2 regions of the Shewanella sp. MF05956 genome follow, and region 1 is predicted to be linked to the other one. Evidence: predicted binding sites of a transcription regulator. Region 1 holds the regulator's gene; the other holds the start of a gene.
What was found. The regulator FliA, encoded in region 1, starts transcription of late flagellar genes. The targets are predictions, from matches to a motif close to CTAAAGNTNNNNNNNNNNNNGCCGATA.
Positions count from the first base shown of each region.

Region 2: the regulator FliA is predicted to act here: its motif matches at 4,305-4,331, upstream of pomA (flagellar motor protein PomA).

Region 1 is NZ_JCAYNV010000016.1:59,778-65,602, reverse strand. It holds gene flhA (flagellar biosynthesis protein FlhA) at 1-955, shown strand, start outside; gene flhF (flagellar biosynthesis GTPase FlhF) at 985-2,370, shown strand; gene AC19MX_RS16850 (MinD/ParA family protein) at 2,375-3,256, shown strand; gene AC19MX_RS16845 (RNA polymerase sigma factor FliA) at 3,249-3,968, shown strand; gene cheY (chemotaxis response regulator CheY) at 4,014-4,397, shown strand; gene AC19MX_RS16835 (protein phosphatase CheZ) at 4,411-5,148, shown strand; gene AC19MX_RS16830 (chemotaxis protein CheA) at 5,164-5,825, shown strand, end outside.
Region 2 is NZ_JCAYNV010000012.1:108,721-114,545, forward strand. It holds gene nadK (NAD(+) kinase) at 1-214, opposite strand, end outside; gene grpE (nucleotide exchange factor GrpE) at 369-974, shown strand; gene dxs (1-deoxy-D-xylulose-5-phosphate synthase) at 1,132-2,997, opposite strand; gene ispA ((2E,6E)-farnesyl diphosphate synthase) at 3,019-3,900, opposite strand; gene xseB (exodeoxyribonuclease VII small subunit) at 3,938-4,174, opposite strand; gene pomA (flagellar motor protein PomA) at 4,562-5,329, shown strand; gene AC19MX_RS14380 (flagellar motor protein MotB) at 5,332-5,825, shown strand, end outside.

The sequences.
Region 1 (5,825 bases):
CCAGGGTGGCGAATTATTAGGCCGTATTAAGGGTGTTCGTAAGAAATTATCTCAAGAGTTAGGATTTTTAGTGCCAGCAGTGCATATTCGTGACAATCTAGACTTATCACCCAATGCTTATCGGATTTCATTGATGGGGGTTGTGGTGGGTGAAGCCGAAGTGAGACATGACTGTGAACTGGCAATTAACCCAGGTCAAGTTTATGGCAAGCTCGACGGTATTGAAACTCGCGATCCTGCATTTGGTTTAGAGGCCGTTTGGATTTCGCCAGAGCAACGTGAGCATGCACAAACATTAGGCTACACAGTGGTAGATACCGCGACCGTTGTCGCAACCCATATTAGCCAGTTGTTAAGCAACAATGCCGCTAAACTATTAGGCTACGAAGAAGTGCAGCAGTTAATGGATATGCTGGCAAAGAACTCACCAAAATTAGTAGATGGTTTTGTACCCGACGTTATGCCTTTAGGCTCTGTGGTTAAAGTCATGCAGAACTTATTAAATGAGGGTGTATCGGTTCGAGATTTACGCACAATCGTCCAAACGTTATTAGAGTATGGTAGTAAGAGTAATGATACTGAAGTATTGACAGCCGCAGTGCGTATCGCCCTAAAACGGATGATAGTCCAGGAGATCTCTGGACCAGAACTTGAAATCCCTGTCATTACATTGGCGCCTGAGTTGGAACAGATGTTGCATAAGTCTATGCAGGCGACAGGTGGAGAAGGGCCAAATATTGAACCCGGACTCGCAGAACGCATGCAGCAGTCACTTTTAGATGCTGCACAGAAGCAAGAAATGGTTGGGCAACCAGCCATATTATTGACATCTGGTATGCTGAGATCCACGCTGTCACGATTTGTTAAATACACTATTCCAAATTTACGAGTGATTTCTTACCAAGAAATCCCCGACGAGAAACAAATCAGAATTGTTTCTGCAGTAGGTCAATAGTGATAACGTCAGTTTAAAGAGGTGCGTACGTGAAAATTAAACGATTTTTTGCCAAAGATATGCGTGCAGCATTGGCACAAGTTAAAGACACCTTAGGGTCTGACGCTGTCATTATGTCTAATAAAAAAGTGGCTGGTGGCATCGAAATTGTTGCCGCGGTTGATTATGACGAACCAAAAGCCGCTATGGCGTCGCAAGCGCCAACGAATAGCTTTATGGATGTCAGTGAAGATAGAGTTTCATTGGGCGCTAAACCTGCCGTTAAGGCACATTCAAAAGTGAGCCCACCGCCTGCAGCGGACTCGTTACAAGCATTACTTGAAAAGCAGCACAATCGCATGGCACAGCAAATGTCTGTGCATCAAGATGAACCAGAGTTACCTGAATGGGCTCGCCAATTACAAGGGGCTAAAACGGCTAAGCCTACCCCAAGTGCGCCACAGGTAAATCATCTTGAAAAACCCAATAAAAGTAATAAAAATCAATCTGCCGAGCTAGACTCATTGCGTGAGGAAATGGCATCGTTAAGAAGCTTACTGACCCACCAGGTGTCTTCTTTAATGAAAGATCACAAAAAGCGCTCTGATCCAGTTGGCGCCATGTTAGAAAGTAAATTAATTGCAGCTGAGTTTTCTCCCGCTGTTGCTGCTAAACTAGCTGGGCTGAGCCAACACTACACGCCAGCAGACTTAGTGCGAGCATTACCACAAAGTTTAGCTAATTTACTTGATAATCAAGGTGATGATATTGTTAAACGTGGTGGTGTAGTTGCTTTTGTTGGCCCAACGGGTGTCGGTAAAACGACTTCTTTAGCAAAAATTGCTGCGCGGTTTGCTGCACATCATGGTCCTGAACAAGTCGCGTTGATTACGACAGACCATTATCGAATTGGAGCATATGAGCAATTAGCGACATATGGTAAAATTATGGGCTGCCCTGTTAAGCAAGCACATGATTTAAGCGAATTAGAGCAGATTTTATATCAATTTAGAAATCGTAAGCTAGTGTTAATTGATACTGCGGGAATGGGACAACGAGACATGCGTCTTTATCAACAACTTGATAATTTGACTGCAAATAGTAGGATCCCAATTCGCAGTTATTTAGTGATGTCTGCCACTGGCCAGCGTCGTGTATTGCAAGATGCAGTTGAACACTTTAAACGCATTCCGTTATCGGGTGCTATTTTGACTAAATTAGATGAATCAGTATCAATTGCAGGTGCATTGAGCGTATTGATTCAAAATGAGTTACCATTGAGTTATGTTACTGACGGTCAACGTGTTCCAGAAGACATGAAAGTGGCTGATACACTAGAATTAGCCAAACAAGCACTAGCCGCATTAAACGAAACAGAACAACCAACGTCACAAGACACGGCATGGTCAAATGACACTGCCTATGCATTTGAGTAAAGATATGACTCGGGATCAAGCAAGTGGTTTACGTATGATGAATCAACCAAATAACGATAAAGTTAAAGTAATTGCCGTATCCGGTGGTAAAGGCGGAGTCGGTAAAACAAGCGTATCAATTAATACCGCAGTCGCATTAGCCGAAAAGGGCAAGCGTGTACTGGTGCTTGATGCTGACTTAGGTTTAGCCAACGTTGATGTGATGCTAGGGATCCGTGCAGAGAAAAATTTATCTCATGTTTTGTCTGGCGATGCCGAATTAGATGACATCATTGTCCGTGGGCCAAAAGGGATCGGTATTGTGCCGGCCACGTCTGGTTCACAAGCGATGGTTGAATTGACCCCAGCGCAGCATGCCGGTTTAATTCGTGCCTTTAGTGAAATGCGCACCCAGTTCGACATTTTAATTGTTGATACGGCTGCGGGTATTTCAGATATGGTGCTGAGTTTTTCGCGGGCGTCACAAGATGTATTAATCGTTGTATGTGATGAACCTACATCGATTACTGATGCTTACGCCCTGATTAAAATTTTAAGTCGTGAACACGGTGTGTTCCACTTCAAAATTGTGGCAAATATGGTGCGTAGTTTACGCGAAGGCATGGAATTATTTGCTAAACTCAGTAAAGTAACAGATAGATTTTTAGATGTGGCCTTAGAGCTTGTCGCTAGTGTTCCTTTCGATGAAAATTTGCGCAAAGCAGTTCGTAAACAAAAACTGGTCGTAGAAGCCTTTCCAAAATCACCTTCTGCGATTGCATACCAAGGGTTGGCCAATAAAATTATGACCTGGCCTGTACCGCAACAACCTGGTGGTCACTTAGAGTTTTTTGTTGAACGCTTAGTACAACGTAAACCAGTAGAAGAGGGGAGAGCGAGTGAATAAAGCCGCAGCGTATACTCAGTTCGATAACAAAACATCGATTGTTGAACAGTATGCACCGTTGGTGAAACGCATTGCTCATCATATGTTGGCAAGGCTGCCAGCATCAGTGCAACTGGATGATTTATTACAAGCAGGTATGATGGGGCTTCTAGAAGCATCATCAAAATTTGATGGCACCAAAGGGGCTAAATTTGAAACCTTTGCTGGCATTCGTATTCGTGGCGCAATGATTGACGAAATTCGCCGCGGTGACTGGGTTCCACGCTCAGTTCATCGTAATAATCGCCGTGTAGCCCATGTCATTGACGAACTTGAACAAGTGTTAGGGCGCGATGCACGAGACACAGAAATTGCTGAAAAACTTGATATGTCTCTCGATGAGTACCATCATATCTTAAATGATGTTTCTGTCGGTAAAATCATAGGCATAGAAGACCTTGGTGTTTCCCAGGATGTGTTAACCACAGACGACGAATCCCCAAATGAAGCTTTTGATTCTCTCGCCGAGACTCAGTTCCAATCTGCACTGGTTGAAGCAATTAAAACCTTGCCAGAAAGAGATGCTTTAGTGCTGTCGTTATATTATGACGAAGCATTAAACTTAAAAGAAATCGGTGCCATCCTTGAGGTAAGTGAGTCGCGAGTTAGCCAGATATTAAGTCAGGCCATGCTCAGACTAAAAGCCAAACTCAAGCATTGGACACAAGAATAATAACTAATTATAGAGCAAACGAGTGTCAGCTCACCGGAGGAAACCTTGGACAAGAATATGAAGATTCTTATTGTTGACGATTTTTCAACAATGAGACGTATCATTAAGAACTTGTTGCGAGACTTGGGATTTAATAATACCCAAGAAGCAGATGATGGCTCAACAGCCCTACCTATGTTACAAAAAGGTCATTTTGACTTTGTTGTAACCGACTGGAATATGCCGGGAATGCAGGGTATTGATTTACTTAGAGCAATCCGTGCAGACGATTCACTAAAACATTTACCTGTATTAATGGTTACGGCTGAAGCTAAGCGTGAGCAAATCATTGCTGCGGCTCAAGCTGGTGTTAATGGTTATGTTGTTAAACCGTTCACAGCCGCTACGTTAAAAGAAAAGTTAGACAAAATCTTTGAACGACTCGCTTAAGCAAGGATAAGTCATGCAGGCATCAATATCGGGGTTAATTACTCTCGAACAGGCCCAGCAACTTGTTGAACTGCTATCGGCGGGAGAGCAAGGTAAAGCTGACGAATTAATTAGAGATTTAGCGACTCCTCTGCAGCGTGAGCTGTTTGAAGAGGTCGGTAAACTCACTCGCCAATTGCACAGCGCACTAAAAGATTTCCAAGTTGATAACCGTTTATCTGAATTAGCGAACACTGAAATTCCGGATGCTAAAGAAAGATTAAACTATGTTATTGAGATGACAGAACAAGCTGCTAATAAAACCATGGATGCGGTTGAAGAATGTTTGCCTTTGGCCGATACCATTATAAGCAACATTCAATCTGTAACGCCTATGTGGGATAAACTGATGCGTCGCGACATCGAACTGGGTGAATTTAAATCACTTTGTCATGATGTTCAGCAGTTTATGTCTAATAGCGAGCATGATTCTAACCGTCTTCGTGAATTGCTCACTCAGATATTGATGGCGCAAGACTTCCAAGATTTAACCGGTCAGATGATCCGCCGAGTGATTGAACTAGTGCGCGAAGTAGAGAGTAATTTAGTATCCATGTTGACCGTTTTTGGTGACCATACTACTGAGTCATTACCTACAATTAAAGATAATAAGATAGAGGCAGAAGGCCCAATCATGAACGCTGAGTTACGTGAAGACGTGGTCACGGGTCAGGATGAAGTTGATGATCTGCTATCAAGTCTGGGTTTCTAATTAGGAGTCAATTTAATGTCATTTGATGTTGATGAAGAGATACTCCAGGACTTTTTAATTGAAGCTGGTGAGATTTTAGAGCTTCTACAAGAGCAGCTGGTCGCTCTTGAAAATAATCCTGATGACAGTGATTTACTTAATGCTATTTTCCGTGGATTTCACACCGTCAAAGGTGGGGCAGGTTTTCTAAGCCTTAAACCCATGGTTGATGTGTGTCACGAAGCAGAAAACACGTTTGATCTTTTACGTACTGGTAAACGTGTAGTCAATGCAGAGCTAATGGACATAATTTTGCAAGCGGTTGATGCAATTAATACCATGTTTGCTCAAACTCAACAGGGACAACAACAAGACCCTGCCGATTCAGACTTGTTAGCAAAACTAAAATTATTAAGCTCTGGCGCTCCACTGCCGTCTGAAATGGGTCAATCAACTGCTGAACCTGAAATCATAGAAGAAGCCGCTGAAGTCTCTGAACCTGAATATGTCGAAGACATTAGTGTGCAATCTACTTCTGCACCTAGCTCAACTGGTATTGATGAAATTGACGAATCTGAATTTGAAGCATTACTCGATGCCTTGCATGGCTCAGGTAAAAGCCCAACCTCAACAGCTACATCCGCTGTAAATCAAGACACCATAGCACCTAAATCGGCCAGTGCATCATCAAGCAATAG
Region 2 (5,825 bases), on a different contig from region 1:
CACCACCCACGACGATGGCTAAGTCGCAATGTTCACCCATTTCGAGTAAGTCCATTGAGCAAACATCAGGGCCTAACTCTGCAGAGACACGTTCTTCAACAATCACATTAAAGCCCTGAACACTGAGCCAATGAAGCAATCGCCGTAAGGTTTGATTGGTCCCTTCGTGATGCGGTTTGCCGATGAGGCCGATTGTTTTGAACAATTTAGTCATATTCGAGTTTGTTGTGCCTTTAGGACTTGAAACATATGAATTGATCCCCATAATATACTCAAACTTATTAAAAGTGTGATAATTGCTGTTAATTAATCAGTAAATAGTCACATTATTAGCATATCCAATTTTGCATTTTTTAGCTGGAGTGAAAATGAGCAACGAATCGAACAACGCACCGCAAGATCAAGTGGAAGAAGTGGTAACACCTGAAGTCGTGGCTGATGAAGCAAGTTTGATGGATGAATTGACCCACGCAAATTTTCGCATCGAAGAATTAGAACAGCAATTAGCTGAAACCCAAGCGGCACTAACCGAGCGTAAAGATGTTGAAATGCGCGCTGCGGCTGAAACGCAAAACATCCGCACTCGTGCAGCCAAAGATGTTGAGCAAGCACGTAAATTTGCTTTAGAAAAATTCGTTAATGAATTATTGCCTGTCATTGATAATATGGAACGCGCTCTGCAGGGAACAGACCCTGAGAATGAGTCGACCAAAGCCATTTATGAAGGTGTTGAATTAACCATGAAAGGGTTTCTGACTTCAGTTGAGAAGTTTGGTGTAACCCAAGTTAACCCTCAAGGCGATGCATTTAACCCTGAACACCATCAAGCCATTGGCATGCAACCAAGTGCTGAGTTCCCAGCGAACACGGTAATGATGGTGATGCAGAAAGGGTATTTACTCAATGAGCGTTTATTACGCCCAGCCATGGTAATGGTTTCTCAAGGCGGTAATAGCGTCGACGTTGAAGCATAGGCGTAGAAACGTAGAGGCTTACCCCGATAGACAGAAACGTAATGTTGAAAAATCGATGTTAATTAGTTTCACTGTCAAATAGGCACAAAAAAGGACTGAATTCTCAGTCCTTTTTTTATGGTTGCCATTTAATCTAGCGAACTAAAATTCACGTTAGCTATGCAATAAACGCCTGGATTTGCGCTAAAATCCCAGCTGCATCAAGTTGTAATTCTGCTGTAATTTCGTCTGGTGCACCGTGTTTAATAAATTCATCAGGCAAACCTATTAATAACACCGGTTTTACAATGCGCATTTTTTGTAGCGCTTCGAGTACGCCAGAACCTGCACCACCCATGACCGCATTTTCTTCAACGGTAATAATCACATCATGGCTGTTTGCCAGTTCAGCTAGCAAATCAACATCAAGTGGCTTCACAAAACGCATATCAGCGACACTGGCATCAAGTTGATCTGCTGCCTCTAGTGCGGCGGCTAACGTGGTACCAAAGTTAATAATGGCAATTTTTTTACCTTGACGCTTTAACAGCCCTTTACCAATAGGTAAGGTGGTCATTTTTTCGACCTGCTCAGCACCAGTCGCACTACCTCGAGGATAACGCACAGCGGTAGGGCCGTCTTGGTAACAATAGCCGGTGTACAGCATTTGGCGACATTCGTTTTCATCTGACGGCGCCATAATGATCATATTCGGAATACAGCGCATAAAGCTTAAGTCAAATGCACCCTGGTGAGTCGGGCCATCTGCACCCACTATGCCACCACGGTCTATTGCAAATAGCACAGGTAAACGTTGTAAGGCCACATCGTGGATTAATTGGTCATAGCCACGCTGCAAAAAGGTGGAGTAAATTGCGACAACAGGCTTAAGGCCTTCACAGGCAAATCCAGCACCGAGTGTCACCGCATGTTGCTCTGCGATAGCCGCATCAAAATACTGCGTAGGGAAACGCTGTGAAAACTCAACCATACCAGAGCCTTCACGCATTGCAGGCGTTATCGCCATCAACTTATCATCTTGTTCGGCAACATCGCACAACCATTTACCAAACACTTGCGAGAAAGTCGGTAATCCGGGTTTTGTCGCTGGTTTTTTAAATAGGCTAGGGTCAAATTTCGGCACTGCATGCCAACCGATAGGATCCTTCTCTGCAGGTTCATAACCACGACCTTTTTTGGTCATGATATGCAGCATTTGAGGGCCTTTCAGGTTGCGCATATTACGCAAGGTTTCTACCAGCGAGTCCACATCATGGCCATCAATTGGGCCAATGTAATTAAAACCTAGCTCTTCAAATAACGTAGCCGGGACGACCATGCCTTTAAGGTGCTCTTCGGTGCGCTTAGCCATTTCTTTAATGACAGGCATGCCTTTAAGCACTTTTTTACTGCTTTCGCGGATGGTGGTATAAAAACGTCCAGACATCAATTGGGCTAAATGATTGTTTAATGCGCCAACATTTTCTGAAATCGACATTTCATTGTCGTTCAATACAACCAGCATGTCTTTATGCAAGTCTCCTGCGTGGTTCATGGCTTCAAATACCATACCACCGGTCATCGCACCGTCACCAATAACGGCCACGACTTTACGCCCAACCGCTTCTTTGTCTGCGGCGACTGCCATGGCTAATGCGGCACTAACAGATGTGCCAGAGTGGCCAACGCTAAAGGTATCGTATTGACTTTCTTCACGCCACGGAAAAGGATGCAGACCATTTTTTTGCCTAATGGTGTGCATGCGCTCACGGCGATCCGTTAAAATTTTATGTGGGTAGGCTTGATGGCCGACATCCCAAATCAAACGGTCAAATGGGGTGTTATAGACATAATGAAGTGCCACAGTTAATTCAACTGTGCCTAAGCCAGACGCAAAATGTCCGCTGGAAATACCAACAGACTGAAGTAAGAATTGTCTAAGTTCATCAGACACTTGTGGAAGTAAACCTTGCGGTAACTTCCTTAATTCTTCTGGTGTATTAGCCTGAGCTAGTACTGGGAATTTAGAAATATCGAAACTCATAGCGAGATTTTCTGACTCTTATTATAATCTTCGCTCAATAATATAACGGGCGAAGTCTGCAATTAACTGGCTATTGTATGGCAATTTAGTCAGCGCTGATAGTGCATCTTGTATTAGTTGTTCCGCACAGGCCTTTGCACCATCAAGACCCAGTAGTTTAGGGAAGGTACTTTTATTGGATTGCTCATCACTGCCTTGAGGTTTTCCAAGCTCTTCCGTGCTTGCGGTAATATCTAAAATATCGTCCTGAACTTGAAACGCTAATCCTAATGATTGGGCGTATTGCATCATTAGTTGGTACTGCACTTTTGGCAAATTGGCAGTAATTAATGCAAGTTCAACGGCGCAACTAATTAACGCACCGGTTTTTTTATTATGTAATTCAGTTAAGCGTTGTAAATTTATACTGTGATTTGTGGCGCTAAGATCAATCGCCTGACCACCACACATGCCTTGGTAACCCGAGGCTTTGGCTAATGCGCTCACCATCGCTAATTGTTGGCTTGGGGTGAGCGTTTCACATGGCGCGGTAATGATCTCAAACGCCAGCGTTTGCAAGGCATCACCGGCTAAAATGGCGGTAGCTTCATCAAAAGCAATATGAACGGTCGGCTGGCCACGACGGAGCGCGTCATTGTCCATTGCGGGTAAATCATCGTGTATTAATGAGTAAGCATGAATACATTCAATGGCTGCAGCCGCTTTATCAAGGGCGTCAATATTGACCCCGAGCATGTCGCCAACACTGTAAACCAAAAACGGTCGAATTCGCTTACCGCCTAATAACGCACCATGCAACATGGCCGCCTTAAGGTGAGGCGCGGCATCATCAAGTTGATTTAAATGTTCACTCAGAACAGCATCAACTCGTTTTTGGTAAGTTTTTATCGCTTCAGCTAACACGTATTAAGACCTATATTTCAACCTAAATGATTGACGATTATTCACTTTCGACTGAAAATGGTGCTAATTCAACATCATTTTCATTTAATAAAATAGACACTTTTTGTTGAGCTTGTTCAAGCTTAGTTTGGCTTTGACGCACTAAGGTAATACCACGTTCAAATTGTTTGAGCGCGTCATCTAGTGAGACTTCACCTTGTTCTAAGTGAGCTACAATGGTTTCGAGTTCTGTTAAAGATTGCTCGAAACTGAGATTTTCTGGTTTTTTAGCCACAGTTAATATTCCTCTCTTGGCGCGAGTGACAAGGTATATCAGCCCAGCGTATCGGTCAAATACAGTCGCTGGTTATTTGCTCAACAGCACGCTTTGTTATTGAATTTTTTTTAGAAACCTTAAAAACGGGCTAAACTTGAGCCAACTTTGTCCGATAAAGAGTTAAGATTTTAAATCGATAGCGTAAACTGCTGTTAGATTGATACCATTATGTAATATAAAACGGGCATGTTATCTAAAGAGAGTATTGCAACTTTTACAGTAATGCATAACGATTGAGATTAAGATTGCTTGTTATCAATATTAGCTGTGCTAAAACGTCATTATAAATTGCACTTAATAAAGCGCACAATAAAGCAGAGTCATCACTGCGATTGAGGAGAGGTTGTGGATTTAGCTACCCTAATAGGTATTATCGGCGCGTTTGGGTTTATTATCGGTGCCATGGTTACCAGTGGCGGTATCGGCCTATTTATTGACGTTGCTTCAATATTAATTGTTATAGCCGGCTCTATTTTTGTGGTGATGATGAAATTTAACTTAGGTCAATTCCTAGGTGCTGTAAAAATTGGACTAAAAACGTTTATTTTCAAAATTGATAAACCAGAAGATTTGATTGAACAATCAGTTACTATGGCTGATGCCGCGCGTAAAGGCGGATTTTTAGCGTTAGAAGAAGCGGTCATTACCAATACTTTTATGCAAAGAGCTGTTGATATGCTTGTCGACGGTCATGACGGTGATGTTGTCCGTAATGCCCTTGAAAAAGACATCGCCTTGACTGAGGAACGCCATAAAACAGGGATAAGTATTTTTAGGGCATTTGGTGATGTAGCCCCTGCGATGGGTATGATTGGTACACTCGTAGGGTTAGTTGCGATGTTATCTAACATGGAAGACCCTAAATCTATTGGTCCTTCGATGGCCGTTGCCTTATTGACCACACTTTATGGGGCAATGATTGCTAACATGGTGGCAATACCTATGGCGGATAAACTTGCTCTGCGCATGGGCGAAGAAATGCTTAATCGTAATCTCATTATGGATGCTGTATTAGCTATTCAAGATGGTCAAAATCCACGTGTGATAGAAGGGTTCCTCAAAAACTACCTCGCGGAGAAACAACGCAAAGTTAACACGACAGACGGAGAATAGTCATGGCTAAGGCCAAGTGTCAATGTCCACCTCCTGGCGCCCCGATGTGGTTAGCAACCTTTGCTGACTTAATGTCGTTGTTGATGTGCTTTTTCGTGTTGTTATTGTCATTTGCAGAAATGGATGTTTTAAAATTTAAGCAAATAGCAGGCTCCATGAAGTATGCATTTGGGGTGCAAAACAAGGTTGAAGTAAAAGATATTCCCAAAGGAACATCTGTCATTGCCCTTGAGTTTCGCCCTGGTAGACCCGATCCCACGCCGATTGAAATTATTAATCAGCAGACTAACGAAATGACTCAGCCGACAATTGAATATCAAGCCGGCGAAGAAGACAGTGCGGGCGGCACACAAAAACAAAGTGGTGATCAGCGTGGTGGTAATGCTGCTGCAACGGCTCAGGAAGTCGCCGAGGCGGTCAAAAAAGATGCCGCTTCTGCACAAGAAAACATTAATGAACAAGTGAAAAAAATGGCAGAAAAACTCAACGAAGAGAT